4 regions of the Pseudoalteromonas sp. MMG006 genome follow, and region 3 is predicted to be linked to each of the others. Evidence: predicted binding sites of a transcription regulator. Region 3 holds the regulator's gene; each other region holds the start of a gene.
The links. The regulator sigma-54, encoded in region 3, starts transcription at its own class of promoters, with help from an activator protein. The targets are predictions, from matches to a motif close to GTTGGCACGNNNNTNGNNT.

Region 1 (7,647 bases), on a different contig from region 3:
TTGTTAGCGGATGCACAAGGCTATGTCGATGCCTTAACCCCTATTAATTTTAATATTGAACTAGGCGAGCTAAGTAACGGCGAAACCCGAAAAATTAAGCAGCTCTTAGATGTAAACAACGATGGTTTTTTAGATTTTACTACTAGGCAATTTAAACCTACGCAAGGCATGGATTCGCTTGATATTAAAATTGCACATACGTTGTATTTAGGAAATGCGACAGGCTTTGCTACTTCATCTATTAATCTATTTAATACCGAAGGGCCAAGCGAGCTAGTATTAAAAACAGATTTCAATAACGATGGGCTCATTGATTTACAAAAAATAGATTTAGATATTGGCCTAGGCACAATCGCCTCAATGGCCATGGGCGGCGGTAGTACCGATGTAGATGTAGAAATGAATTTATATAAACAGCAAAGCGATGGAACCTTTTCTAATGAATCTAACATTGAGCTCGATTTAGAAATGGAAGTAGATATGAATGGAAGTGAGTCTTCTCCGGCTCTTTATCTAGGTGATATAAATGGCGATGGTCATATTGATGCAGTGTATAAATACAGTAAAAAAACTCTGCATATCTACTATGGTGAGCAAAACTCACTGCTGGATAAAAAACGTAAAAAGTTAAAATTAGTACTGCCTAAACACAATAAAGATATTTTGTTAGTCGATGTAAACCAAGACGGAAAAAAAGACTTTGTTTTTAAATTTACACAAAAAGATGGCACCAACAAAATTGAAACACAGTTAAATTAATAGCCTTAAAAATGCATAAAAAAAGCTCGGTAATGTAAAAACATTAACCGAGCTTTGGACTTAAGACCTAAGGATAAACAGTCAGCTTTACCTCAAATTATAACACCTAAGCTGTTACATTTAGCAGTGAGTCGCCTTCACTTAAACCAAACTTTTCTTGTACAGAAGATAAGATGGACTCTTTATCTTCATCAGATAGCTGGTTTGAATATTCGCTAAGTAATTCATCTAAGTAACTTACTACTTCGTCAGTATCAACAGACTCTAATGAATTTTGTGGCGGTGGCGGCGGACGTTGACCTTCAGGACGACCTGCATCGCCAATACTCTTGGCATCAAATTCAAGTTCACCCATTAAATCGGCAAGCTCTTTAGTGGGAGAAATACCCTGCTCTTGAAAAGCCGCCTGAATGCTTTGTGCATCTTCTGCACTTAAGTTTTCTGCATCAAACTCAGCGAGCGTTTCCTCTACAAAGTCAGTTTGTTCTTGTGTTAAAGCACTCGCCTGACTACTTTGCTGAGTTACAAAATTAGATGAACTACCAATACTGTTGATCATTTAATATCTCCTTTAGCGGCTACGACGTGGTGGCTTATGTTCACTTAATTCTTGTTCGCTAATTTCGCCATTTCCATCTGCGTCTATTTCATCGAAAATAGTTTGTGCATCACCTTGTGGTGGTGCGCTCTCACTAAATTCGGCAAAGCTTATAACACCATCGCCATCTGCATCTATAGTTGAAAAGTCAGGTTTAGGTGGTGGATTATCACCGCCTCGAGCAGCCACATTGGCAGAAAAAGCCATTGATAATAATGCAGCAGCTGCAAAAATAGAAAAATGCTTCATAGTGGTAACCTTGCGTTTAATATTAATTAGGGTGTACTGATAGACTACGCTGAAAAATAGCAAACATTGTGCAAACAATAAGGAAGTGAAAAAAGTACGGTTTTTAGCATGTTATTTTTACCTTGCTCACTATTTCAGTTATTGTGCTAAATAATTATTGAAAACAGCCAACTGTTCAAACTTTCAACAAATATATAAAGGTTTATTTAATTACATGTTTAATCTTTCTCTTTTTCTAGTTGCATCACAGTGAAAATACCAAAGCGCCTACAGCCCCTCGTTGATGATGGCTTAATTGACGAAGTAATCAGCCGCTTAATGAGCGGTAAAGAAGCCGACGTATTTGTAGTACGCAGTAGCGGTGAAATTCGCTGTGCGAAGGTGTATAAGGATGCGGTAAAACGTAGCTTTAAAAAAGCAGCCCAATATCAAGAAGGTCGTAAAGTGCGAGGTGGTCGACAAGCCCGTGCAATGGGTAAACGTTCAAGCTATGGCCGTCAATTAGAAGAAGAAATTTGGCAAAATGCTGAAGTAGACGCCCTTTCACGTTTATCGCGTGCTGGGGTGAGAGTACCTGATACTTATTACTGTATTGATGGCGTGCTGTTAATGGAACTTGTGTGTGATGAAGAGGGTGATGTAGCGCCGCAATTAGGCCACGTTACGCTAACTCAAGAGCAAGCCATTGAACAATACAAAATAATGATCCACAACATCAAATTGATGCTTTGTACGGGCCTTATTCATGGCGATTTATCTGAATTCAACGTATTAGTAGATAGTAATGGCCCTGTTATTATCGACCTACCTCAGGCCGTTAATGCAGCAGCTAATAACAGCGCCCAAGCGATGTTTAGTCGCGATGTGAACAATATGCGCCGTTATTATGGGCAGTTTGCACCAAGCTTATTACAAACACAGTACGCAAAAGAAATGTGGGCTTTATTTGAAGAAGCAAATCTAACACCTAATACAGTGTTAAGCGGTACATTTGAAGAAAGTGATGAGCTTGCTGATGTTGATTCAGTTTTAGATGAAATTCAAGCGGCCGAATATGAAGAGTTCGACCGTTTAGAACGTATTAAAAACGCTGACGAAGAATAAAAATACTCAAAGCTTAACTATTGAGGATGAACAAATCGATAACCCACCCCATAAACCGATTGAATAACACTGTCGGTTTGGGTGACTTCATCTAATTTTTTACGTAACTTTTTAATATGACTATCAATAGTACGATGACTCACGATCCGTTGGTCAGCGTACATAGTATCCATTAAGCTATCACGCGAAAAAATACGATTAGGGTTATTAAATAGAGGTTTAAATAACTGAAACTCAAAATTTGTAAGCTCTATGCTACTCGCTTTGTATTGCACGCTGTAAGTACTTTCATTTAGTTTCATTGTTGATGAACTAAGCTCACCAACACTTGTTAAGCGCCTTAAAATTGCCTTTACGCGCGCCACCAGCTCCGCATAACTAAACGGCTTACAAATATAATCATCGGCTCCTAGCTCTAGGCCTAGTAAACGGTCTATTTCCTCTACTTTCGCCGATACCATAATGATAGGCACATTAGAGAACTTTCTTATCGCTTTACACAGTTCAATACCACTTTGTCCTGGTAACATTATATCGAGTAATATTAAACTTGGCCTATTGTGCTCAAGCCAAGGTAACACCTCATTCCCATGATGAATTTTATGCGTTGCGTAATGATGGCTTGTTAAAAAGTCGCTCATTAAGTTAGCTAATTTTATTTCATCTTCAACGATAAGTATTTGATCTTCCATTCTGTCCTCTAAACCTTTATTAAGGGCAGGCGAATAATAATCGCTAAACCGCCTAAGCTCGCTTTTTCTGCGGCTATTTCACCTTGGTGGCCTTTTACGATATGTTGGCAAATTGATAAGCCTAAACCAGAGCCACCTTCTTGACGATTACGCGCGCTATCTACTCGATATAAGTATTCAAATAAGTGTGATAAATGAGATTCATCAACACCTACGCCATTGTCTTCAATTGCGATTTCTAAATAAGGTTGATTTTTAACCTCTATATTACTCGCAGTTAAAGAAATAGTTGTGCACTGTGCGTAATGTACGGCATTCATTAAAATATTATCCAGTAATTGTAATATACGCGTTTTATCTGCTTCAACAATGGCATGTTTAGCACTATTTAATAAATAAAAATTTATTTTATGCTGTTCAAACAACACTTGATATTTGTGCTCAATAGAGTTTAACAATAGGCCAATATCTGTTGGCTCTATGGTGTAATGCATACCGCCAAGCTCAGCACTATTGAGCATATGTAAATCATCAATTAAGCGTTTTAAATGAAGCGCTTCATCATTAGCAGAGCTAATATTTTTACTATTGGGCTCGCGTATGCCAAGTAGCATAGCTTCAAGCTCACCAAGTAAAATGCTCATGGGTGTTCTTAGCTCATGTGAAATATTAGCAAGCCAACGCTTACGTACTTGCTCGTCTTTAGCAAGTGTAAACGCAAGTGTATTAAAGTCTTCACTTAGTTGGCCTAATTCGTCTTTTCGATCCAATGAAAGCTTAGTGCTGTATTGCCCTTTCGTGAGCTTATGCATACCGCTTGCTATTTGTTTAACCGGATCAACCAAGTGGCGTGAAAGTAAAAAGGATAATAAAAGTGTGAGTAATACCGCAGTTAACGCTATCAGCCAAACATAATTAGTTTGTTGCTCTAAAAAGTCGAGTTCATAACCATCAGCTAAACTATCTCTTTTAGACACTGCAAGATATGCAATAACCTTATCATCTACAACAATGGGGGTTTTTATATAGGTTAAGTCGTTAAAATATTTACCGAAAATACGCTGCCCATTTTCATCAAGCAAAGCATAATGTGCTGTATGTTCAGGTGGTGGTCGGCGCTCTCGTTGTTCAAAACGTTCGTGATTTCTAGGCCTTCTATCTTCTCGCATAAAAGGTCTTTGTGGTATATCGGGTAAATCAGATAAAAACTGGCTTGAGCGCAACTGAGATTCAACCAACCTCAAAAATTGCATATCACTGCCAATAATGTAATCCCACGATGGCTTTTTTTCGTATTTTTGAGCCAATGTCACAGTTAAAGGCTCAAGCGCTTTTACTTCTTTTGCGTTTACAAAATCAATAACGCCTTGGCCTATACTGTACTGTATAAGCCCAACCAATCCAGCAATAATACTGAATGTGAAACTAAATAAAATTAAAAAAAGTTTGTTATGAATTTTCATTAATCTTCGTCTTCAACCTTACTTGGGAAGCTTTCAAATCTGTACGTTATTAACTTTTCACTTTCGTCGTTAATATACAATGTAGCGACTATTTTTTTACCTTGTGCTGTCCAATACATATGCCCATGATTATTAAGGGTCACTGATATAGTATTTATACCACGTTTAAATAAAGACGAGGGTAAATGTAGTGCATGTCCGTATATTCGTTGTATTTTAACGCCATTAATATACAAATGTGCATGCCCTTGTAAAAACCCGTTATTAGGATTTATCGTAGCAGTCATCATTTGCTGCATATTCATCTTTCCCGCCGGCGGTACCGATAGGTCGTAACGTTGAGTGTCTAGTATTAAGTTATAGCCCGACATACTATCTTTTAATAACGCAAGACTCAGCGCCGGTGTAGGTGCATCATTTGGCACTGCGATAGGCATGTGGCTATGATCCATCATTTCCTGCTGCGCAAAGAGCTTAAAGCTCAATAGCGCAGTAGTAACAAGGATCAGTGCGTATTTAATATAACGCATAGAAACTCCTTAAACGCCTGGCGGCGGACCCATCGTTTCGCCAGTATCACAGCTACCAATAGAGTTATCAGCAAGCTCACCTTTAAAGCGCGGGCCTATTTGATAAGGAAATGAAGGTTGTAATTTACCGTCGCTATCTAGCGTGAGTGTTATATGGTAATGATAGCCCTTGCCATCATTTGTATCATGGCCATTATGCTCATCAAGTTGAGCGCCTGTTACCGTTTTATGGGCGTAATAATAGTCTTCAAAATAGTAACCATCGTCAGCATTAAGTGTATTTCCAGAAAGTGTTGTTACTTCTTCACCTATATCCGGACCTGCTTCACTTTCTTGCGTACCTTGGCTAATATCGTACTGTTCAACTAACGTACAGCTTCGCTCTCCTTCGCTATCACAGCCCCCTTCACTTGTAGGAGCACCATAGTCACGCATTTCCCATCCACTTAAAGCAAGCTCTCCATTACTTTCGTATGGGCCATAAAGAGGATAACCATCGGCTGCAAAACCATAAATAGGAGAATGTGCATCGCCATCATCTTCTAATAAATCAGCTAAACAACTTGTGTAAAAATGATGATGGTATTCCCCATTTGCAGCATGTCCACCACATATATCAACATCATATTGCTCTGCAATTGGGGCTAATGTGTACCACACATTATTGCCATAACTCATACCATCACCCCAGTTAAATATACTGGTACCATTTACCATTAAGCCAACAGTACCTAAACCTGTTTCACATGTATCGGTGTCTGATAAATCAGTAGGCGTAACGGGAAAGTAAGCTTCTACACTTTGCTCTGTAGGACAACTTGGTCCTGGCGGCCAATAACCTGCGCCACCAGTGTCATTACAGTTTTGGGTACTGCTTTTATAACCAATGTCTTCGCCAAACAAAACGGTTTGCCCTGCAACTGCAGAGGTAACCCCATTATAAAAGTCGCTTGCTGCGCGCGGGCGATTGTTTAACGCATCAACCTGATCTTGCGTAAGAGTAATATCATATTTTGGAATATCCGTTGCTTGCACATACATGTATTCAACATCAGTGCTTTGTTCAGATACAGTTACCAGTTCGACCGACTGCACATCTTCAACAACACCACCATTATTTTGAATATAAGTAGATGTGGTATCGTTGTTAATTATCCAGCTTGCAAGCTTTGCATCTGTATTTGATACAACCACAGAGGCAACAACATTAATAGTAACGGTGTCGATAACAGCGCTATTTACGCCATCATCTGCGCTTAACTCAAATACTAGCGATTCATCAGCGAGTACTTCTGGCGCGGTAAATTCGCTCGTTAATGTTGTACTTGATGTGAGAGTAACAGCAGTCCCCGATGTTTGCGACCAAGTTACAGATACGTCATCATCATCTTCAACGCTTGCATTTAAATAGACGGTATCGCCTGCGTTAACTGTTTGATCAATACCCGCATCAATGCTAGGTACACTATTACTAACGGTATCGCTGTCTGACGTTGTGTCTGCTGAGTCGCTGTTACATGCCGTTAAAGCTATACACAGTGTACTTAACGCAAATAATTTGGTGATGTTTGAGGTATTATTTTTAAATTGTACTTTCACTATTTAACCTTTTACATTAACGTTTAATAAAATAAAGTTAACAAGTAAAAGTGCAAACAATGTGCACGAATTATGAAAGATTAAACGCCCACACTATGATGGACGTTTAACAGCAAATTTATCCCTTGTGGTTGCGTAGTAATCTCCGCCCATGCGCCCTACTGAATCTAAATTAGTAGGATCGATATAGCCATCAACAAATGTTTCATCTTCAACGCAAATACCAACAATATCTAACAGTATCATTTGCCCACCACCGGGTTCGTTTGAAAAAGTAATCACTTCTCTAAGCTTACATTCATAGCGTACTTTTGAATCTGCAACCCCAGGGGCAGCAACCATTTCACTCGCTACTTTAGTAATATTAGCCGCATCAAATTCACTCACATCACTGGCGTAGTTTGCGCAGCTTTGATTCATTTTTTCAACCTGAGAATGGCTTACAATATTAACTACACACTCTTTAGTAGCTAATACATTCGCTAAAGTATCTTTGATTGCTTTATCTCGAGGGTTTACCTGCGTAACACTCAGTACTGGCGGGTTACAGCTCGCTACAGTAAAAAAAGAATATGGCGCAACATTTGCTACTCCATCTTCATTTAATGTACTTACCCATGCAATAGGACGAGGACTAATCCCTCCCACTAGGT
Region 2 (7,647 bases), on a different contig from region 3:
TATGATGAAAATGGCATTGGCTTAGCAGCCTCACAAGTAGATATTCATCAACGTATCGTAGTAATTGATGTATCTGAAGAGCGCGATGAGCCTTTAGTACTTATTAACCCACAAATTATTAAAAAAGACGGCTCTACCGTAAGTGAAGAAGGCTGTTTATCAGTACCTAACTCGTACGCAAAAGTAGACCGTGCAGAAACAGTCACTGTTGCTGCGCTTAACGAAAACGGTGAAGAGTTTGTATTAGATGCAGACGAATTACTGGCTATCTGTATTCAACACGAGCTTGATCACTTACAAGGTAAGCTATTTATTGATTACTTATCACCACTAAAACGCCAACGTATTCGTAAAAAGCTTGAAAAAGAAGCTAAATTTGCAGCACAGTAATAAGCACCTTAGGAAAACTCAGTGACCCAACCATTACGCATTATATTTGCCGGTACGCCGGATTTTGCCGCACGTCATCTACAAGCGCTTATACAAAGCGAGCACCAAATAGTTGGTGTATACAGCCAACCTGACCGCCCTGCTGGTCGAGGTAAAAAATTAAAAGCCAGTGAAGTTAAAGCGCTAGCGCTTGAACATAACTTACCGGTTTTTCAACCAGAGTCGTTAAAAAGTGATGACGCATTAGCAGAGCTTAAAAGCTTAAATGCCGACATTATGATTGTGGTGGCTTACGGGCTAATTTTACCAAAAGCAATATTAGAAGCCCCGCGTTTAGGTTGTCTAAATGTACATGGCTCTATATTACCGCGCTGGCGTGGTGCTGCACCTATTCAACGTGCAATTTGGGCAGGTGATGAGCAAACCGGCGTAACTATTATGCAAATGGATGAAGGGCTTGATACCGGCGACATGCTACATATTAGTCGCTGTGCAATTAATGCTGATGAAACCAGTGCCAGTTTATACACTAAACTGGCCGAGCTGGGCCCTGATGCCCTTATCGAAACTGTTAATAAATTAGCAAAAGGCGAGCTTGTAGCTGAACCTCAAAATGATGAGCTGGCTAACTATGCTAAAAAGCTATCTAAAGACGAAGCAAATATCGACTGGTCTATGGATGCAGCTCAAATAGAGCGAAATATTCGCTCTTTTAACCCTTGGCCTGTGTGTTTTACACAAATGGGTGAGCAAACGGTAAAAATTTACCAAGCGCAAGTGGTTGAGCAAACAGGTAGTGCAGGCCAAGTTTTATCAAGCGATAAAATGGGTGTGGTTGTCGCGTGTGGCAAACATGCTATTTGCATTACGCAATTACAGCCGCAAGGCAAAAAGCCAATGGCAATTAATGACTTTTTAAATGGTCGTAGTGATTGGGTTACCCCGGGTACAGTATTAGGCGAAAATAATGAGTAATGTTCCAAATGTACGCGCGCTTGCCGCAGAAACTTTATATAACGTCGTTGATAAAGGCGCATCGCTTAATCAAGAGCTTCCTTTTGCAAGTCAAGGCTTACCCCCAAAAGACAAAGCTTTACTGCAGCAAATTTGTTATGGCGTATTACGATACTTACCAAGCCTTGAAAACTATTGCCAACACTTAGTAGAGCAGCCGTTAAAAGGTAAGCGTAGAATATTTCAGTTTTTATTATATGTAGGCATATACCAGCTACAGCACATGCGCGTACCACCGCATGCCGCAATATCAGAAACCGTAAATGCACTCGCTCAAATGCGCGCACTGGGTTTAAAAGGCCTAATAAATGCTATTTTACGTAGCTTTCAACGCCAACAAAGCGAGCTCGAAGAAAAAGCGAAGCAAATACCAGTGTGTTTATACAATCATCCAAATTGGTTCATTAAACAAGTACAAGCTGCATACCCAGATAGCTGGGAAGCATTGCTTGAAGAAAACCAGCAACAAGCCCCTATGTGGTTACGTGTAAATCAAGCTCAATACAGTACGCAAGAATACAGCGAAATGTTAACGGCTAACGATATTGAACACACATTAAACCCAGAATTTGTTGACGGTATTAAGTTAGCTAAGCCGCGTGATGTATTCTCGCTGCCAGAATTTGATGTAGGTGCATGTTCGGTGCAAGATGCAGCAGCACAACTTGCAGCACGCTTTTTAGAACCTAAAGCTGATGAATACATTTTAGATGCCTGTGCAGCGCCTGGCGGAAAAACGTGTCATATATTAGAGCTTGCTGATGCTGAAGTATTAGCCCTAGATAGCGACTCAACTCGCCTTGAGCGTGTTAAGCAAAACCTTACGCGTATTGGCTTAGGTGCCGATTTACAATGTGGTGACGCTTCACAGCCTCATACTTGGTGGGATGAACAGCAGTTTGATCGTATATTATTAGATGTGCCATGTTCTGCAACTGGTGTAATACGCCGTCACCCAGATATAAAATGGTTACGCCGCGCATCAGACATCGAAGATCTAGCTAAACTGCAAAGTGATATAATCGATAGCATTTGGCCCCTACTAAAACCAGGTGGCACATTGGTATATGCTACGTGTTCGGTACTCCCACAAGAAAACCAGCAACAAGTTGCTAAGTTTTTAGCGAATAATGACGATGTAGTGCATATTCCATTGCACGAGAACGACACTGTTACTAACCCGGGTTTGCAATTACTACCGGGCGAAAGTGATGGATTTTATTACGCTAAGCTAGTTAAAAAAGCCTAATAACCGTACACTAAATAGTTAGCCATTTATGAGATATTAAATGGCTATTTTTTTAATTAAACGGTAATTAATCTCTTTTTAGGTTGATTACTAATACGGGTAAATAATGAAAATAATCATACTCGGAGCTGGGCAAGTTGGCGCTACGCTTGCTGAAAACTTAGTTGGCGAACAAAACGAAATTACGGTTGTAGATATAGACGGCAACCGTCTGCGTGAACTTCAAGATAAGTACGACTTACAAGGGGTTATGGGCCACAGTGCGCACCCTGATGTACTACGCCGTGCTGGCGCTGAAGATGCCGATATGATTATAGCGGTAACCAGTTCAGATGAAGTGAACATGGTTGCTTGCCAAGTAGCATATAGTATTTTTAATACCCCGACTAAAATTGCTCGAATACGTTCAGAGCAATATTTAAAATACCGCGAAAAACTTTTCCAAAATGACGATTTACCAATCGACCATTATATTGCCCCAGAAGCACTCGTGACCAAATATATTCGCCGTTTAATAGACTACCCTGGTGCATTACAAGTATTACAATTTGCCGATGGTATGCTCTCCTTAGTGGCTGTTAAAGCTTATTACGGTGGCTTGTTAGTGGGTTATGCGCTTTCTGCTTTAAAAGAGCACATTCCTAATGTAGAAACCCGCGTTGCGGCTATTTATCGCCAAGGTAAAGCTATTAAACCGCTGGGTACTACAGTAATTGAAGCCGACGATGAGGTCTTTTTTATAGCCGCAACCAAGCATATTCGCGCGGTGATGAACGAGCTACAAAAGCTAGAACGCTCTTACAAAAAAATTATGATTGCTGGCGGCGGTAACATTGGTGCCGGCCTTGCCCGCTCACTTGAAAAAAACCACAGTGTTAAATTAATAGAGCGCAGTAAAGAGCGTGCTGAGCAACTATCTGAAATGCTCGACAACACAGTGGTATTTTGCGGTGATGCATCAGATCAAGAGTTGTTATCTGAAGAACATATAGAGCAAGTTGACGTATTTATTGCCGTAACTAACGACGATGAAGCAAATATTATGTCGGCTATGCTTGCAAAGCGAATGGGCGCACAAAAAACCATGGTACTTATTCAGCGTGGTGCATACGTTGATTTGGTACAAGGTGGGGAAATAGATATAGCCATATCGCCGCAGCAGGCCACTATATCGGCATTGCTTACTCATGTACGCCGTGGTGATATAGTTAATGTTTACTCATTACGCAAAGGTGCAGCAGAAGCAATTGAAGCCGTTGCTCATGGCGACGAAAACACTTCAAAAGTGGTTGGCCGTGCAATTGCCGACATTAAGCTCCCAGCCGGTACTACTATTGGCGCAATAGTACGTAACGACGATGTACTTATAGCCCACGACGATACAATTATCATGTCGGGCGATCATGTAATCATGTTTTTAATCGACAAAAAACACATTACCGTTGTAGAAAAGCTATTCCAAGTAAGTGCTATATTTTTATAATTATTTGGCGTAAATGCAAAAAAGCCGCTGACTAAGGCGGCTTTAGTGGAGTATGAAGCGTTTGCTTACTGTACTTTTGCAAACTCTTCTTTTGAAAGCTCGCCGTTTCCGTCTGCATCTAAATCATCAAAAATCTTTACTAATTGTGAATTTACTTGCGCTTCTTGCTTAGTGATTGCACCATCACCATCGGCATCAAATGAGGCAAAGTCTACTGCCGCGTAAGCTGCTGATGAAGATGCTAAAACTAAAACTGCAAGTGTTGTATTTAATGTTTTCATAATAATATTCCTAGTAAGATGGGAAGTCCTTTTCAAAGATCCTTAACTGTGAAAAATGCTTAACCTTTAAAGATTAATTAGTAATCTGAGAACTCTTCTTTAGAAAGCTCACCACTACCGTCTGTATCTAGCTCAATAAATTCAGCCATTAAATCTGTATCTACTGCCGCTTCGCTTGGGCTAATTGCGCCACTGCCGTCGGTGTCTAAACTATCGAAATCTGATGCTGCAAATGCAGCTGAAGAAGATGCGATAGCAATAAGAGCGAGTGCTTTATTTAGATGTTTCATAGCGTATTCCTTCATATTCAATGTTCTATCAAAAAATTGGTTTGCTAAAATAAAAGTTATATTCACTTCCTTGTTATCCTCTTTCGTAAGCTCCCTTGCCTACTTAGGTTGTCTTTGGCAACTCAGGATAAATCACTTTAAATTAAGCTTCTGAAAACTCTTCTTTTGATAACTCACCATTTTGGTCAGTATCGAGCTCTGAAAACATGCTCATTAGCTTTGCATCTACCGATGCTTCTGCTTGGCTAATTGCGCCATTACCATCTACATCTAACGTATTAAAATCTGATGCTGCAAAAGCTGCTGATGAAGATGCAATAGCGATTAGTGCTAAAGTTTTATTAATGCTTTTCATAATATGTATCCTTCAAATTTATGTGTGTGCGATTAAGTCTTTCACTTTAAATCACGTTTTCGTTCAGTACACCCAGACTATTACAACTTAAATGCCAACCTTTAAAAGCCATTAAATATCAGTTCGTTACGATTTTTTCTTCATTGTTTTGAAGATTTTAGCTATGATTTTTGTTGCTATTTAGCAACGCGATTTACTAAGGGAGAATTAAATTCAACTAAAACAGCTAGTTACAATTAAGTAAAAAGCTACAGTTTTGAGTATTTAATGGAAAGATGGGGTTTTACCTAAAAAATTTAAGTAAACTTTAAGCTAAGCAGGTTTGCAGTGAAAATAATCATTCTATTTTTACCTAGTTCAACCAACTGTTATTTATAGAAATTATATTTATTTTTAAATTAAATGAAGAAATATTTTTAATATTTTGACGAAAAATACCTTTTTGTTGCAAAAAGGCGAAACGTTATTACTCTACAGCCATATCAAGTACAGATGGGTCGATAAAATGCTCTTTCATAAATGCTTTCATTTCATCTTCACTGGCTAATAACCTAATCCCGCAATTAACACCTGATGAGTGCTCTTTTACACTGCAAATTTCACCTTGAAAATCCTTACTGTTGGTATCTAGTATTACAGTGCATGTTTTTTAGGTCTTCGTCTTGTTGATCGCCTCTAATATCAAACATAACACCTGTGAGTGAAATATCTTTGATGATGCCTTCAAGTACTCTGTTATCGCTCACTTTTAATTTAGCCGGTAATAAGGTAAGGATCCGTGCTTAAAAGCGCAGGAAAAAGCTGTACTTGCTTAGGGTAGTTAATAAAGATCAACCTAGTAGGGTGAGTAGCCACCGACATAATTTGTTGTCAAAAGGCAATAATCTGCCCACCATTGCTTTATATTAATGCTCTTACTATGACAGTTACACCGTCGCGTAAATAATCACTCCTAACGGGTAAGCGCTTTAAATTAGGGAAATTTAAATAATAAATTTATTTTCGAGCAAGCCTACAAACTCGGTTTTAATACACTTGCTGTCAGTCGGGGTTAGTGTATTTCTAAATCAACCAAACCACTTGGAGTAAGCTGGTGTAATTTGTTTAGATTTGACGCTGGCATACTCTACCCCTGAGTTAGTTTAATAACGTTTAGCCACGCCAAAAAGTAGGCGTAAATAATACTAATAACGTGAATATTTCTAACCGGCCAAATACCATAGCAATAGTTAGCAACCATTTTGCACCATCGGTAATTGCACCATAGTGTGAGGCAACATCACCTAAGCCTGGGCCTAAATTATTTAAACACGCAGCAGTAGCTGAGAACGCCGTAATGTTATCCATACCTGTGCCCATAAGCGCCAGCATAATAATAATAAACACCAGTGCATATGCCGAGAAAAAGCCCCATACGGCCTCTACAACCTTATCTGGCAATGCTTTACGGCCAAGTTTAATAGAGTATATAGCGCGCGGGTGTACAAGCCTATTAAGCTCACGTACGCCCTGTAAGTAAAGTAAAAATACTCTTACTACTTTCATACCGCCACCGGTAGAGCCTGCACAGCCACCAATAAAGCTCGAAAATATAAGTAAAATAGGTAAAAACAGCGGCCAAGTAGAAAAGTTATCGGTAGCAAAGCCTGCCGTTGTGCTCATAGATACCGCTTGAAACAAAGCTTGATCGAGGGTCTCGTCGCCATTGGCAAATATTTCGTTAGATGAAAGCACTGTAAAACAAATAACCACCAGCGCTAATTGTATACACAAAAACACCTTAAACTCAGGGTCTCGTATGTATACTTGAATATTTCTGCTTGCAACAGCCGCATAATGCAAAGAAAAGTTAACCGCCGCAATAATTAAAAAGAACACGCAAATAAAGTTAATCATAGGGCTGTCAAAATGCCCCATAGATGCATCGTAAGTAGAAAAGCCACCGATCGCCACCGTAGAAAACGCATGACATATAGCATCAAACCACTCCATTCCAGCAGCCCAATAAGCCAGCATACACGTAATAGTTAACGACACATAAATATACCAAAGGTGCTTGGCTGTATCGGCTATACGAGGGGTCATTTTAGAGTCTTTTACTGGGCCGGGTATTTCAGCACGGTACAACTGCATTCCACCAACACCTAGCATGGGCAGTATAGCGACAGCAAGTACGATTATGCCCATACCGCCAAACCACTGGAGTTGCTGGCGATAAAATAATACCGATTTTGGCAAGTATTCAATACCCGTTAGTACAGTAGCACCGGTGGTTGTAAGGCCTGAAAACGCCTCAAATACGGCATCAGCCAAAGATAAGTTTGGCTCTTGTAAAAATATAAGCGGTAATGATGCAAACGCCCCAAGTACCAACCAAAACAAAACAACAATTAAAAAGCCTTCACGTGCTTTTAAATCGCCGTTTTCATGGCGGTTTGGGTAGTAGGCCATCATGCCAATAACAACGCTGAATATAAATGCTAAAACAAACGGAACACCACCACCGTCTTTATAAATTAAAGACACCAGTGCCGGTGGCACCATGGTAATACTAAACAGCGCAACAAGTTGGCCAAGAATTTTTA
Region 3 (7,647 bases):
AGCGAAAGCGAGTACGCCACCAAGCATAAAATCCCACTGCCAAAGTGCTATAACACCAGCAATTAAAAGAGACCACAAAATACCGTTTAACGCGCCAATGGCAAGCTCCTTCATCATTAAGAAGCGTTGGTTTGTTTGATTTATATGACCTACAGCAATACCACGAATAACAAGTGTTAAAGATTGGCTGCCAGCAACGCCCCCCATAGAAGGCACAATACCGTTTAGCACCGCCAAAATAGGCAATACATCTAAAGTACCTTCAAAAAAGCTTGCTACAAAGGCTGCTGCAAGAGCGGTCAATAAGTTTACACCTAACCAAACTGAGCGTTTTTTTGAGCTTTTTAAAACGGGTGCAAAGGTATCTTCTTCGTCATCAAGACCCGCTAAGCTCAAAAGGCTATGCTCAGCGTCTTCGCGTATTACATCAACAATGTCATCAATGGTGACACGGCCTAACAGGTGTGCGTTATCATCAACTACCGGTGCAGATATCCAGTTATGACGCTCAAAAAGCTGTGCAACTTCACTTTCATCCATAGAGATTGGAATTGATTCACAATCTTCGTCCATTAAATCAAGAACGATTTTTTCTGGTGGGTTAGTTAGTAAGGTACTGAGTGATAATGCACCTAAAAAACAGTTATGTTTATCGACTACATATAAGTCATCAGTGCCTTCAGGGAGCTCGCCTCTGAGTCTTATATAACGGAGCACTACATCAAGAGTAACATCAGGGCGAATGGTTACCGTATCGGTGTTCATCAACGCGCCAGCGGAGCGCTCTTGATATGATAGGGCTTGAGTTGCTCGTTCCCTGTCTTGAATATCCATTGCGCTAACAACGTCTTTATAAACGGTGTCAGGCAGGCTTCGTAGCACTTCACCTAAATCATCATGCCCCATGTCTTCAGTGGCGGCGGCTATGTGCTTAGGCTCCATTTGAGCAATAATGCCTAAACGTACATCTTCAGAGAGTTCTTCAAGAACATCACCTTGCACATCAGGGTCAACTAATTGCCAAAGTAAACGACGGATTTTATGGGGTGATGATTCTAATAATAGTGCAGTGTCACAAGGAGCTGTTTTTGCAAGCATGCGCCTAACTTGAACAAATTGACCACTATTAAGTGACTTGGTCACCTGTTTTAATTGTTGAAGTGGGTAATCTTGTTCAAAAGCTTCAGGCATTGGCGTCCTTTACAAATTTTTATATTACTTAGGGGAGGCGGTAAGTGTACAGGCGCACTAACCTTATTTATAAGCTTAACCGGGTAAAATTTTTTATTACTAAAAGTTAAGCTTAATTATTCTTGTTCATTAAACCGTTGTGCAATTAACTGCCCAACAGCATGTAAGGCTTGCTCAGAATCAGGGCCTTCACACACTACTTTAACTTCTTTACCTTGGCTGCTTTCTAGTAGCATTAATGCAAGTACGCTATCGCCAGCTGCTTCTTTATCATCTTGAAACAGTGTAATGGTGGCATCAAACTGCACGGCTAACTGTGCAAGCACTGTCGCAGCTCTAGCGTGTAAGCCAAGTTTGTTTTTTATTAAAAAAGTGTCTTCACAATGCATAATCTACTCTATGTAAGCTGAACAGGTGATTATTTGGCTGTATTATTTTCTTGTTCACGGTGTCTAATTTTTACATTAGGGTGCGTCATCGCAAAGCTCTCACCAATTGTTTGAGCTAAATACACCGAACGGTGTTGCCCGCCAGTACAGCCAATGGCAATTGTTAAGTAACTACGATTATTACGCTCTAGGTGTGGTAGCCATGTTTGTACAAATGTTTGAATTTGCCAAGTGAATTTTTGTACTATGCTGTGGCTCGCTAAATAATCTTTAACCGGTTGGTCTAAGCCATTTAAAGGCTTAAGCTCTGGCTCCCAATGCGGATTTGGCAAAAAACGAGCGTCAAATACATAGTCAGCCTCTTTAGGGATACCGTGTTTAAAACCAAATGACTCAAAGGTTACAATAAGTTGCTTATCTTTTTTACCGAGAATTTTCTCACGGATAGACTCCGCTAATTGGTGAACACTCAAGTCGCTTGTATCGAGCATAAAGTCAGCACGGGTTACCAATACATCTAGCAATTGTTTTTCTTTTTGTATAGCTAAATCAAGTGGTAACGAGTCAATAGAAAGCGGGTGCAACCGGCGTGTTTCAGAAAAGCGTTTGATCAGGGTTTGATCGTCACTATCTAGATAAAATAAAGTGGGATTTGCAAAACCTGGAAGGTATTCAAAGATATCATTAAATTCATCTTGTTCTTTTGGGATGTTACGCACATCGATACTAACAGCTATTTTATCGTAGGTGTCCGACACACTTCGCACTAAAGAGGGGAGTAGGTTTACTGGTATGTTATCTACGCAATAATAACCTAAATCTTCTACAACGCGTAAAGCAACCGACTTTCCAGAACCGGAGCGGCCACTTATGATAATTAACTCCATTTATCACCCTTTTAAACTACGATTGGTTAACAATGACTTGGTAAAGCTCAGCATCAGATTTTGCACAGCGTAGCTGTTTACAAAACTCTTTGTCATTTAGTCTATCAGCTATAGTTGCAAGAGTCTTTAGGTGCTGCTGGTTATCGCCATCTGGTACGATGAGTGCAACAAATATATCAACTGGGCGGTTATCAATCGCGTCAAAATTTATTGCTTTTTCACTTACAAGTACTAATGCTAATGGCTCTTCTGCACCACTCATTCTTCCATGAGGGATTGCTATACCACGGCCTATCCCCGTGCTGCCAAGTTTCTCTCTATTCATTAAAGCAGATAAGATATCTTGTTGGGAAAGGTAAGGAAGCTTTTCATGAGCAAGCTCACTAATAAACTCTAAAATTCTTTTTTTGCTATTAAAAAGGACCGCAGCTTTGCTGCAGTCCTGGCATATAAGTGAGCTTAATTTCATCATATTAGTGTCGAGCAAGCTTCTCTTTGTGTTTAATAACTTGACGATCGAGCTTATCAATCAACGAGTCAATGGCAGCATACATATCTTGATGTTCAGTAGATGCAAATAATTCTGCACCACTTACATGGATAGTAGCTTCAGCTTTTTGGTTGAGTTTTTCTACATCGAGAATGACATGAACATTGTTTATATGATCAGAATGCCTTTCTAGCTTTGCAAATTTATTATTTACGTAGTCTCTCAATGAATCAGTAACATCTACATGACGACCAGTTAAGTTTAGTTGCATAAGCGTTTTCCTCTTTGTTTTGCGTCTTATATCAAACTCTTTCGTTGATTAGACGGTGGAATAGCCAGAGATTCGCGGTATTTTGCGATTGTGCGTCTAGCTACTTTAATTCCTTGCTCAGCCAATATATCCGCAATTTTACTATCACTCAATGGTTTTGCTGAGTTTTCTGCGGCAATCAATTTTTTTATCAAAGCACGTATTGCTGTAGACGAACACTCACCGCCATTTTCGGTGCTTACATGGCTTGAGAAAAAGTATTTAAGCTCAAATATACCACGTGGCGTGTGCATGTACTTTTGAGTAGTTACGCGCGAAATAGTCGATTCGTGCATTTCTACCATTTCAGCAACATCGTTTAAAACCATAGGCTTCATGGCCTCTGGACCATGCTCAAAAAAGCCCTGTTGCTGCTTAACAATACAATTAGTTACTTTAAGCAATGTGTCGTTTCTGCTCTCTAGGCTTTTTATAAACCATTTAGCTTCTTGTAAATGAGAGCGAATAAATTGACTATCACCACTAGATTTAACTGTACGCGACATAGCTGCATATTGGCTATTAACACGTATTTTAGGCATGCTATCTGGGTTTAGCTCAACGACCCAGCGGCCTTTTATTTTTTTCACCGACACATCGGGAATTACATACTCTGACTCTTCCCTTACTATAGTATCTGCGGGTTTAGGGTTTAGAGTGTGTATTAACGTCATTACTTCTTTAAGCTCGTCTTCTTTGAGCTTAGTTTTCTTCATTAATGTACGATAGTCGCGAGCTGCTAATAGATCAATATGCTCGGTTAAAATCATCTTTGTTTCATTGATAAAAGGCGCATCTTTATCAAACTGATTTAGCTGAATACACAAACACTCTTGTAAGCTACGAGCTGCTATACCCACAGGATCAAATAACTGAATACGTTTTAAAACGGCCTCTATTTCATCAAGTTCAACTTCACCTTCGTCGTCATTCTCTTGATTAAAGCTTTCTAAAATTTCTTCACAACTAAGTGTTAAAATACCAGAGTCATCTACGGCTTCAACTATCGCTATTGCGATAGCTTCATCCGTGGGACTAAATGGCGTGAGCTGTAATTGCCACATTAGGTATTCGTGAAGTGTTTCGGTTGAAGCACCTTGGTAAATAGATTCATCTTCTGGCATTGGGCCTGATGATGAAGCAGGTGCTGCGCTCATGTACTCATCCCAGCTTACATCCATAGCCATTTCGTCACTTACTGTATCTTTAGTAAGTGCTTCACCACTATCTTGCTCGTACTCGCTCGGTTTTTCGTCAGCACTAGCGCTTACGGTTACTTCGTCGTTATCTGCTTTTTGCTCGTTTTTACCAGCCGATTCTTCCGTGTAATCTTGTTCATCTACTTCGAGAAGCGGATTACTATCAAGCGCTTCTTGTATTTCTTGCTGGAGATCCAATGTACTGAGTTGCAGCAAACGAATTGCTTGTTGCAGCTGTGGAGTCATTGTAAGTTGCTGGCCCATGCGCAGCTGTAATGATTGCCTCATGTATCTCTAACAATCCTTTTATGTTGTTATAATTAATACTAGCAGATGCTTAAAGACATGGCGTAAATGTTACAGCCTAAATTGCTCGCCTAAATAAACATCGCGTACCGTTTTATCGTTTAATACGTGCTCTGGTGTACCAGAAGCAATTAACTCTCCATGAGAAACAATGTAGGCTTTTTCACAAACATCAAGGGTTTCTCTTACATTATGGTCGGTAATTAATACACCAATGCCGCGATTTTTAAGGTGTTCTATTATTTTCTTTATATCTAATACCGATATAGGGTCAACACCTGCAAAAGGCTCATCCAATAAAATAAATTTAGGATTAGCGGCTAATGCGCGCGCTATTTCTACACGACGGCGCTCACCACCCGATAAAGCCATACCTTGGCTGTCTCGAATATGTTGGATACTAAATTCATCTAACAAGTTGTTAAGCGTATCTTCTCTCGCTTTTTTATTAAGCTCTTTACGCGTTTCTAAAATAGCCATTAGGTTTTGATAAACGCTAAGCTTTCTAAAAATTGACGATTCTTGTGGCAAGTAACCTATGCCTAATCTAGCACGACTATGCATGGGTAAAAGAGTAATATCGTTCTCATCGATAGAAATTTTGCCTTTATCGCTTGGTACAAGGCCTACTATCATATAAAAAGTAGTCGTTTTGCCTGCACCATTTGGTCCGAGTAACCCTACAATACTGCCGGCTTTGACTTCAAGGCCAACGTTTTTTACAACTTCGCGACCTTTATAGCTTTTTGCTAATAGCTCTGCTTTTAATGTGCTCATGGCTGACCTTTATCACTTTCTTTTTTTGGCTTAACAGGCACTAAAATAGTGTGCACGCGGTCGGTTGAGTTTTCATCTTTTTCGGCGCTAATTAATTGCTGTTGCATGTCGTACGTAATGCTTTTTGCATTGATTTTTTGACCTGCTTGCGCAACTTCAGCATCACCAACAAGCGTTAAAAATCGTTTTGCTACATCGTAACGCACCTCGTTTGCACTGGCGCTCATTACCGTGCCGTCAGCTTGTTTTTCTTCGAAATAAGCTGGGCTACCTGTTGCTATTAGTAACTGTTTGTTATCACCTAAATCATCGCGCTTATGTACTTCTAAGCGGTCAGCTGTAATACGACGATTACCGTGAATAATTTCAACGTTCTTTTCAAAAATCCCAACATTGGCTTTTAGCTGACCTTCTTGTTTGTCGGCGCTAATTGAAATCTGATCAGCAGCAGGAGCTTCTCGCTCTGCCGTATAGCCATTAAAAGCAAGTAGAAGGGCTGGAATTATAAGTATTTTAGACATTTTATTGGTCATAATATATGGTTCGCGTATGGTTAATTAGTTTAATCACTTCAGTTTTTAAGTCGGCTTCAAGGCCTTTACCGGTGATTTTTAAATTGGGCCCCGTAATGACAACAGGCTGTTCTGAACGCATTGTTAATAGGTTTATATCAACTTGAATATTGTCAGCGTTGATTTTGTCTATCATAGCGTTGTCGGTTAAATTTATGGCAACTACATTACCTTCTAAAATTAACTGTTTGTCTTCGTATAATGTTGCTTCGTCAGCGTTTATTTGCCATGTTTGTTTTTCGTTATATAGGGTAAATATAGGCTTTTCAAAAAATGTAAAACCTAGTTGCTGGTATAATTCCATTTTAGCCGCTGTTACTTTGTGGCTAATTTTACCCTGTTCATCGTAAGCTGTTTGCTTAAGTTCAATAGCTATATAATCAGGCTCAGCAATCACTTCAGCTTCTTCCTGAGGTGCTGTATTTGTTTGGGTAAAATAAGGGTACCAAAGCCAAACCATACAGCTAATGAATAAAATGCTAAGTATTATACGCGCCGCATTCATGAACTAGTGCCTTGTGTGGTAAGCGCCTTACCATTTTCAAGCATGAGTAAATCGGTAAGTTCTCTTACGGCTCCAAAGCCTCCAGGCATTTGTGTAACATAATGCGATAAACGTTTAATAAGTGGGTGGGCATCGTTTACAGCAACGGCAAAGCCGACTTGTTCCATTACAGGCATATCGGGGCCATCATCGCCAATATAGGCAATTTGCTCGTCGCTAAGGTTAAGCTTGTTTTTTAGCTCTTGGTAAGCAATGAGTTTGTCTTCTTGGCCTTGATAAATATGTTGCACTGTTAAGCTGCTCATACGGGTTTGCACTATTTGAGAATGACGCCCAGTAATAACGGCTACTTCAAAGCCACTATTTATTAATGCCTTTATGCCAAAGCCATCTTTGGTGTTAAACGCTTTTAGCTCTTCGCCTTGGTTACCAAGGTAGATTCGCCCATCAGAAAAAACACCATCAATATCGCATATAAGTAGTTTTACTTTTTTTGCACGCGCTTTTGCGTCTGCACTTAGCGGTTGATAGAGATCTTCAAATTGCATTTACAACACTCCTGCTTTTAATAGGTCTTGCATGTTAAGTGCGCCAATTGGCTGATTTTGTTCGTTAACCACAATCAACCCATTGATACGTTTGTTTTCCATTATATTGAGCGCTTCAGCTGCAAGTATATCTTGGGTAGCCGTTGTACATGACGTAGTCATTACCACACTAATCAAAGTGGTATGAATATCAATACGTTGCTCTAAAATACGGCGTAAATCGCCATCGGTAAATAATCCCGCAAGTTCTTTATTGTCATTAACAATCGCAGTCATGCCTAAGCCTTTGGCTGACATTTCAATTAATGCATCTTTTATGGTTTGTGAAATATTAATAATAGGTGTGTTTGTACCACTGTGCATTACGTCTTTTAGCGTTAATAGTAAACGCTTACCTAGGCTGCCTCCTGGGTGCGATAGTGCAAAGTCATCTGCGGTAAAACCTCTAGCCTCTAGGAGTGCCACAGCCATAG
Region 4 (7,647 bases), on a different contig from region 3:
ATAAATCCTTTGCATTACTTTGTCCATACTGCGCTAAGTTAGCAAGTAAGCGCCACTGCGGTATGTTTAAGTCATATTTACCTTGGTATACCTGTGCAAAATCATTACTAACACGCGTGGCTATATTAGTAAGTTGATAGGGTAAAAAAGTGTCTAAATTTAGTTTCATTTTAGATCTCCAAGCCTCGTAAAACGTAAAGAGGCTGTGCATTTTTATTTACAACCATTATTGTGAGCTTATTTGAAACTAATCTCACTTGAGAGTATCTTAACTAAATACAAATAATAACTCAAAACAAGACAACGCAATCCACTCTCACAGGGGTCCTGTTATGCACACACAATTAAATTATATGACCGGTTTTGGCAATGAATTTGAAACCGAAGCACTACCCGGTGCATTACCTATTGGTCAATTTTCTCCTCAAAGAGTTAATTACAATCTTTATACTGAACAATTTAGCTCTACCGCTTTTACAGCACCTCGTGCTTCAAACCGCAGAACATGGATGTACCGATTACGCCCATCAGTCGTCCAGGGCGATTACAATGCTATTGATAACGGTTTAATAAGAACAGCTCCAATAACTGAGGCCGTTACACCACCGACCATGCTACGTTGGAATCCTATTGATATTCCCGCAAAATCTACTGACTTTATTGATGGCTTAATAACAATGGCTGCAAATGGTAGCGCGAATGGGCAATCCGGTATTGGTATTCATGTATATGTGGCAAATCAATCTATGCAAGACCGCTACTTTTATAATGCCGATGGTGAAATGTTGTTTGTGCCTCAGCAAGGCGAGTTACTAATACACACTGAGTGCGGAAAACTTACTGTTAAACCCGGCGAAATTGCAGTTATACCGCGCGGAATTAAATTCTCAGTTGATTTAATAAACGATACAGCGCGAGGCTATATTTGTGAAAACTACGGCCATGCGTTAGAGCTTGCTGAACGCGGACCGGTTGGCGCAAATGGTTATGCCAACGACAGAGACTTTCAATACCCTGTAGCTGCATTTGAAGATAAAGAAGGCAATTTTGAGCTTGTCTCTAAATTCAACGGAAATTTATTTAGCTGTGAAATAAAGCACTCTCCTTTTGATGTGGTTGCATGGACGGGTAATAGTGCGCCTTATAAATACGACCTATCCCGCTTTAATGTTATGAATTCAGTGAGCTTTGATCACCCAGACCCTTCTATATTTACTGTACTTACATCACCATCAGCGACAGAGGGAACGGCGAATGTTGACTTTGTGATATTTCCACCCCGCTGGATGGTTGCTGAGAATACCTTTCGCCCACCTTACTATCATCGAAATATAATGAGCGAATTTATGGGTTTAATTGAAGGCATATATGATGCAAAAGAGCACGGATTTGTACCTGGAGGCGCTAGTTTACATAATTGCATGTCGCCACACGGTCCAGAAGCTGAAGTATTCGATAAAGCGTCAAGCGCAGAACTTACGCCACAAAAATACGAAAATACACTCGCCTTTATGTTTGAATCGCGCTACATCATTTCTCCTACTAAATATGCACTTGAAGGTAAGGAGCGCCAATCAAATTACACTGATTGTTGGCGTAATATTAAAAAGCAATTTACTGGCTCAGAGCAATAATGATGAAACTGTATAGCTATTTTCGCTCATCAGCTGCTTATCGGGTTCGCATTGCGCTTAACTTAAAATCAATAAATTATGACCTTGCGATAGTTAACCTATTAAAGTCTCAGCAATTAGATGAGGGGTATTTAGTGGTTAACCCTCAAGGATTACTCCCGGCGCTTGAAACCGAGGAAGGGCATTTAGCGCAGTCTCTTGCAATACTTGAGTGGCTTGATGAAACCTACCCGCAGTCGCCAATTATTACAGGCTCAGCATGGCAAAAAGCACAAATACGAAATATTAGTTATGCCATTGCTTGTGATATTCACCCTGTAAATAATCTACGTGTTTTAACGTATTTATCGAATGAGTTAAATATTGATGATGAAGCTATAAACAAATGGTATAAACACTGGATTGAAATTGGCTTTGAAAAAATTGAATTAATGCTCAGCGATAGTAGTGATTACTGCGTAGGTAAATCCCCTACTCTTGCGGATATTTGTTTAATACCACAGGTATTTAATGCTATACGCTTTAAGGTCGATATGGCTGCATATCCTAAAATAGCAGCCATTTATGAACACTGTAACAAGTTGGCGGCCTTCGATGACGCAGCACCTAAAAACCAGCCTGATGCTATTTAATTTTGCAGTGCGCTGTGAATAACAGTAACGTGTTCAATCAAATCTAAGCCCAAATCGGTCAAATAACCGCCATCAGGGCTATCTATAATGCCTTTATCGAACAAACGCTGCGCTGCACTAAGTAAGTTAGCCTCTGCGTTTGAATGTAGTTTTATACCCTGCATTTTACTATCGCGTGGAAATTTGGCTAATAGTGTAAATTCGTCAATCATAGTTTGGTTAAATTGCATGTGTGTGCACCTTTTATTGTTCTGTATTTAAGTCAGTGTTGTATAAAGCTATTACTTACCCTAGCATGTTTTTTACCGCAGTGTACTATTTTTAAACTACCTATCTATTGAGGCCAAAAATGTATAATAGAATAGCGCTTATCATCACTCTTACTTGCTTAATTTTTGTAACCAATAGTAATGCCAGCACAATTAAAACTCACGCCATAGTTGATGCAAATGAGATTTCAAATCAAAGTAAAAGTTGTTGGTATGATAATAAGCGATATAGCGAAGGTGCACTTATTCAAATACACTCTTTCACGTTGTTGTGCAGCGCTAAAACACCTGAGCACAATAACAGTCAACTCATTTGGCTTAAAATTGATAAGCAAGGTAATGCTATTTATCCTAAAAAGCCCAAAACCATTACAGTGAATTAGCGCTAAAAGCCGATTTAAGCTACAATGCACGCAGTTTAAATAAGTAGTATTACTATGAATAATCAACCTAAAAACCCTTTACACGGGGTAACGTTAGAACAAATTCTTGTTGAGTTAGAGCAACGACTTGGCTGGAGAACACTTGGCGAACAAGTAAAAATTAAATGTTTTACTGATTCACCGAGTATAAAGTCGAGTCTTAAATTTTTACGTAAAACGCCATGGGCGCGAGATAAAGTTGAAGCACTTTATATTCACACTATCAATAATAAGCCTATTCGCAAACCAAAAAGTGTACTAAGAGAAACATCTTCTCAAGCGCCGGATACAACAGGGTTTGTTTGGCCATCAATTAAAAAATGATGTAAAAAAGGAGCTAATTTAGCTCCTTTTTTGATCATAACTAACGCTATTTATTGATCTTTGCAAATCACATTTAATGAAGCCGGCTCAATAGTAATAACCAGTTTTTGAGCGGTTTTAACTTCACCATCTAGTACGTACTTAAGCTCCCCTTCGCCTGTAATCTCGACTCTTTTAGCATTTGTATGATGCGAATTTATAGCTAAATGTGTTTGCGTTAAGCTACTAAACATCAGCTCTGCAATACTTAGTACTGTGGTTGAATTTTCATTATTTGGCGTTAACCAATTTATATCGAGTAGCCCGTCACTATGATCAGGTTGCCCTCCACCTTGAGCCAATAATGTTGTAAAAGGCGCAGCATTGGCCACGATAAAACTATTTGTACATATTTCTTTTGGCTCATTATCATCGAGTTTTACACTAAGTAATTGTGATCTTTGCTCGCCAAATGCTTCAAAAAAACCATTTAAATAAGCAAGTTGCCCCGACTTATTTTTTGATTCTCTATCTGCTTTTTCAATCATAGATTGCTCAAAACCAATACCCGCGAGCAGTAGTACTAATTCGTTATTACAATAAGCAGTATCTATTATGCTTGTTTGACCATCTATAATTAAATCGCAGGCTTGTTCAACTGGAATTAGTTTAGAGCTAATTCCCATTAATACATGTGCCAGGGCGTTTGCAGTGCCAAGAGGAATTATCCCTAGCTTAAACTTTGTATTAATAAGTACGCTGGCAACTTCTGTAACGGTGCCATCACCACCACAAGCGATTACAATATCTGGGTTTTGCTTTATTGCTTGTTTAGCAAGCTCAACACCGTTTACTTCTTTTGATGTAGTAAGTACTTTTAAATCGTAATAAGCGGATAGACGTGCAACTATTAAGTGCTCTTTTTCTTCCCACAAGCGCGTACCCGATACCGGATTCGCAATTAATACCGCTTTATTTTTAATAACCAATTCACCTTTTTTATGGCGTTTGGCTAAATGGCGTAACTGGTGTTTATTTAAGTTGGCAGTCTCTCGGGTTTCTTTAATTTTCGCAAGCACTTCATGAACATCTGCATTTTTGTTTTGGCTAAGCAAGTAAGCAGCCATAACAAATACCGATCTTCCGCGACCCAACGCGCAGTGAACAACCACTCGACGATCTTCTTTAATATGATTATGTATCCAGTTAATAGCTTGATTTAATTGTGAATGAGTAGGAATACTATGATCGAGCACCGGAATATTTAAATAATTAATATTCTCCTGCGTTGAACTCCATTCAAGGCCATCAAACTCACACGTTACGTCTAGAATGGCTGTAATACCGTTATCTTTTAATGTGTCTATATCTGAGGGGAATAACCGACAGGCTAAAAATAAGTTATCGTTTATTTGTTGAATCGGCGGTACTTTATCGCGTTTGCGCGACCAGGCATTGTAAATTTGTACACCAAACAAAAATGGCACAAATGCCCAGCGTATATAAAAAGGGATAACACCATTTTCTCGTTTTCTGAAAATTTTAGCAGCATTAAAAATGTAGGCCGCACTTACAAGTAAAAGTGAAAGCGCTGTCCAATAAAAAACAATAGCAAAGTAAACTGAGTTCACTTCCCATCCAATAAAAATTAGCACTAGCGCTAATAGCGAATAACTAATTGCAGCCCACATAACCTCTCCTTTTTATACTATTATTCGTTTTTTTAAACGTTATTACCTGCTTGTTTGCAAATACCGCGCCAGTAAAAGCCACTCTAAGCCTGCCCTATAAAATCATAACATGCTGATTTATAAGTATATAAATAAAAATAAGTTATATTAAACAACTCGTTGATGCACTTTTTACACAGTTATGGATAAATTATTCTCAAATGTTAACAACTTAATTTTGACTGGTTAATGCTTGTACTCACGTATAAAGGAGCTAATCTATAAAGCAATAATAATTTTTTGCATCCAATTCCCACCTTCAATCGTTAACTCACTGATAAAAAGAAAAACAGGAACCCTATGGACAACGACGAATTACTTCCTCTTTTGTGCGCAACAGCACAGGGAGACAAAAATGCGTTTTCGAGCTTATATCAGCAAACCAGCGGCAAACTTTTTGCGATTAGTTTAAATATGCTAACCAATAGAGCCCACGCAGAAGAAGCATTACAAGATGCGTTTATTAAAATTTGGCATAATGCATCAGAATATAATGCCTCAAAAGGCACGGTGATAAGCTGGATGATTAGTATAGTAAGGTATCGTAGTCTCGACTCGCTGCGCTATCACAAAGTACGTAAAGAGCAGTCGTTAGGCGACGATGAATACGATTGCCAAAGCATTGATATAAATTACGACGAAGAAACAAAACTAGTTAATTGTATAGAGCAACTTGAGCCGCAACAAAAGCAGGCTATTCATTTAGCCTATTACAAAGGGCTGAGCCATAGCGAATTAGTGGATCATATAGAAACACCGCTAGGCACAGTTAAAAGTTGGATTAGGCGCGGGCTGTTACAGCTCCAAAGGTGTTTAACATTATGAACTACAACAAACCAGAGTTACTCGACTCCCTAGCCGGACAATATGTGCTTGGTACATTGACTGGGTTAGCACGTAAACGTTTTCAACGTTTAATGCTCACGTCTAGTAAAGCGCGTGAAGCCACCAGCATGTGGGAGCAAAATTTAAATAATTTAGCCCGTGCTATCACGCCGCAAATACCCAACGATGAAGTATGGGTGCAAATAATGCAGCGTATTGAAAATAAGCCTCAGCCTAGTAAAACAGTAGTGCATACTAAGCCTTCAATTTGGCGCACGTGGTCCTTTGTGGCTACTGCTGCATGTATTATTTTAGCCTTTTTAGTTATACAACCAACTACCAGCATTAAACAAACTCAGCAAGTTGCCTTGGTACAAAACCAAGATAAACAGTCGCTTTGGTTTATTGATGTAAATGAGCAAGGCCTTTCTATAAAAGCAAGTAGCCAATTATCGGCTCAAACAAACAAAGATTACGAGCTGTGGATGATCTTAAAAGGCCAAGATACGCCAATATCTTTAGGTTTACTCCCAAAACAAGGTGATAAACTCTTGATGAAAGATAAACGCTTTAAAGCTTCCGATATCGCTCTACTAGCAGTAAGCTTGGAGCCATTAGGCGGTTCACCAAACGGTTTACCAACCGAGGTGCTATACACCACTGAGCTAGTACTTCTTTAATTTTTTAATCTTCAGCTGGTTGCTTTTACCGCGCAACCAGCTCGCCTCACGATATATAATTAACAAAAAATAAAAATAAATTAACTTTTTTGCATCCAACTTCAACTTTGCTTCGTTATTACTTATGACTTCAATCAAAACTATAGGACAAGGTCATGAAAGCTTTAACTCCATCAATACTCGCAGTAGTAGTATGCAGTACATTTGTAAGTGCACCAAGTGAAGCATCTAGCCACAGAGAAGCGCCAAATATAAGCCGTTTCCCGACTTTAGATTCAACTGATTTTTACGTATTTAACAGTTACGAGCAAGGCCGTGGCGATTACGTCACATTGATTGCTAATTACATTCCGCTTCAAGATGCTTACGGCGGCCCAAACTATTTTGCCATGGACCCTGACGCAACTTACAGCATTCATATCGACAACGATGGTGATGCTGTTGAAGATATTACTTTTGCGTTTAACTTTAAAAGCATGCTCCCTAACGATAACCAAGGTGTGCAATTAACCGTTGGCCCAGAAGGTAATCAGCGTACTGTATCAGTTCCCCTTAAAAATGTTGGCGGTGTAGCAGCTGGTGATGATAGCGCAGCTAACTTTAGTGAATCGTACACTATGCGTATGATAAGCGGAGCACAGCGTACAGGTGAGACAACTGTATTAAATAACACCACTTCAAACTCTAGCACCTTCTCTAAGCCTTTAGATTATGTGGGTGATAAGACGTTTGGCTCAATGAGCGATTACCAAGCTTACGCAGATCAGTTTGTTTATCAGGTATCTATTCCTAATTGTGATTCAATGGCACAGGTTTTTGTTGGGCAACGTAAAGACCCATTTGTAGTTAATTTAGGTAAAACATTCGATTTAGTTAACTATGTACCAGTAGAAGGTGATAGTGCGCCAGGTGCCGGTGATGGCGGTGGTTTCCCTGGTGGTATTACACAATCGGCAGATAACGACGACCTAGCTGATAAAAACGTAACATCAATTGCAATTGAAGTACCTAAAAGTTGTATTGCTGGCGAAGGTAATGATGTTATAGGTTCATGGACAACGGCCAGCTTACCGCAAGCGCGCATATTGAACCCGAACGCTAAATTTGCAAACAATGCAGTTAATGGCGGTGCTTTAACGCAAGTTTCACGCC

Region 1: J8L73_RS03110 (EF-hand domain-containing protein) is a predicted target of sigma-54. The motif match lies at 1,664-1,682, and genes of this name have one in related genera.
Region 2: J8L73_RS17020 (EF-hand domain-containing protein) is a predicted target of sigma-54. The motif match lies at 5,143-5,161, and genes of this name have one in related genera.
Region 4: J8L73_RS08190 (diacylglycerol kinase family protein) is a predicted target of sigma-54. The motif match lies at 5,006-5,024, and genes of this name have one in related genera.

What each region holds. Positions count from the first base shown of each region.
Region 1 covers NZ_JAGJEJ010000002.1:133,673-141,319, reverse strand. Annotated here, with positions in the region: gene J8L73_RS03120 (VCBS repeat-containing protein) at 1-759, shown strand, start outside; gene J8L73_RS03115 (hypothetical protein) at 866-1,318, opposite strand; gene J8L73_RS03110 (EF-hand domain-containing protein) at 1,331-1,606, opposite strand; gene J8L73_RS03105 (PA4780 family RIO1-like protein kinase) at 1,856-2,710, shown strand; gene J8L73_RS03100 (response regulator) at 2,728-3,402, opposite strand; gene J8L73_RS03095 (ATP-binding protein) at 3,411-4,865, opposite strand; gene J8L73_RS03090 (hypothetical protein) at 4,865-5,395, opposite strand; gene J8L73_RS03085 (YHYH protein) at 5,405-6,994, opposite strand; gene J8L73_RS03080 (flavin reductase family protein) at 7,088-7,647, opposite strand, start outside.
Region 2 covers NZ_JAGJEJ010000023.1:48,790-56,436, reverse strand. Annotated here, with positions in the region: gene def (peptide deformylase) at 1-390, shown strand, start outside; gene fmt (methionyl-tRNA formyltransferase) at 412-1,365, shown strand; gene rsmB (16S rRNA (cytosine(967)-C(5))-methyltransferase RsmB) at 1,358-2,653, shown strand; gene trkA (Trk system potassium transporter TrkA) at 2,760-4,136, shown strand; gene J8L73_RS17030 (EF-hand domain-containing protein) at 4,202-4,417, opposite strand; gene J8L73_RS17025 (calmodulin) at 4,495-4,707, opposite strand; gene J8L73_RS17020 (EF-hand domain-containing protein) at 4,850-5,062, opposite strand; partial or broken gene J8L73_RS17015 (flagellar brake domain-containing protein) at 5,529-6,185, opposite strand; gene J8L73_RS17010 (TrkH family potassium uptake protein) at 6,215-7,647, opposite strand, start outside.
Region 3 covers NZ_JAGJEJ010000003.1:21,230-28,876, reverse strand. Annotated here, with positions in the region: gene mgtE (magnesium transporter) at 1-1,191, opposite strand, end outside; gene J8L73_RS04285 (HPr family phosphocarrier protein) at 1,308-1,580, opposite strand; gene rapZ (RNase adapter RapZ) at 1,610-2,467, opposite strand; gene ptsN (PTS IIA-like nitrogen regulatory protein PtsN) at 2,484-2,936, opposite strand; gene hpf (ribosome hibernation promoting factor) at 2,941-3,228, opposite strand; gene J8L73_RS04265 (RNA polymerase factor sigma-54) at 3,255-4,754, opposite strand; gene lptB (LPS export ABC transporter ATP-binding protein) at 4,824-5,549, opposite strand; gene lptA (lipopolysaccharide transport periplasmic protein LptA) at 5,546-6,082, opposite strand; gene lptC (LPS export ABC transporter periplasmic protein LptC) at 6,072-6,626, opposite strand; gene kdsC (3-deoxy-manno-octulosonate-8-phosphatase KdsC) at 6,623-7,174, opposite strand; gene J8L73_RS04240 (KpsF/GutQ family sugar-phosphate isomerase) at 7,175-7,647, opposite strand, start outside.
Region 4 covers NZ_JAGJEJ010000006.1:64,624-72,270, forward strand. Annotated here, with positions in the region: gene J8L73_RS08160 (MarR family transcriptional regulator) at 1-169, opposite strand, end outside; gene hmgA (homogentisate 1,2-dioxygenase) at 333-1,634, shown strand; gene maiA (maleylacetoacetate isomerase) at 1,637-2,266, shown strand; gene J8L73_RS08175 (TIGR02647 family protein) at 2,263-2,496, opposite strand; gene J8L73_RS08180 (DUF1496 domain-containing protein) at 2,616-2,918, shown strand; gene J8L73_RS08185 (VF530 family protein) at 2,973-3,281, shown strand; gene J8L73_RS08190 (diacylglycerol kinase family protein) at 3,332-4,951, opposite strand; gene J8L73_RS08195 (sigma-70 family RNA polymerase sigma factor) at 5,291-5,815, shown strand; gene J8L73_RS08200 (anti-sigma factor) at 5,812-6,495, shown strand; gene J8L73_RS08205 (DUF4331 domain-containing protein) at 6,651-7,647, shown strand, end outside.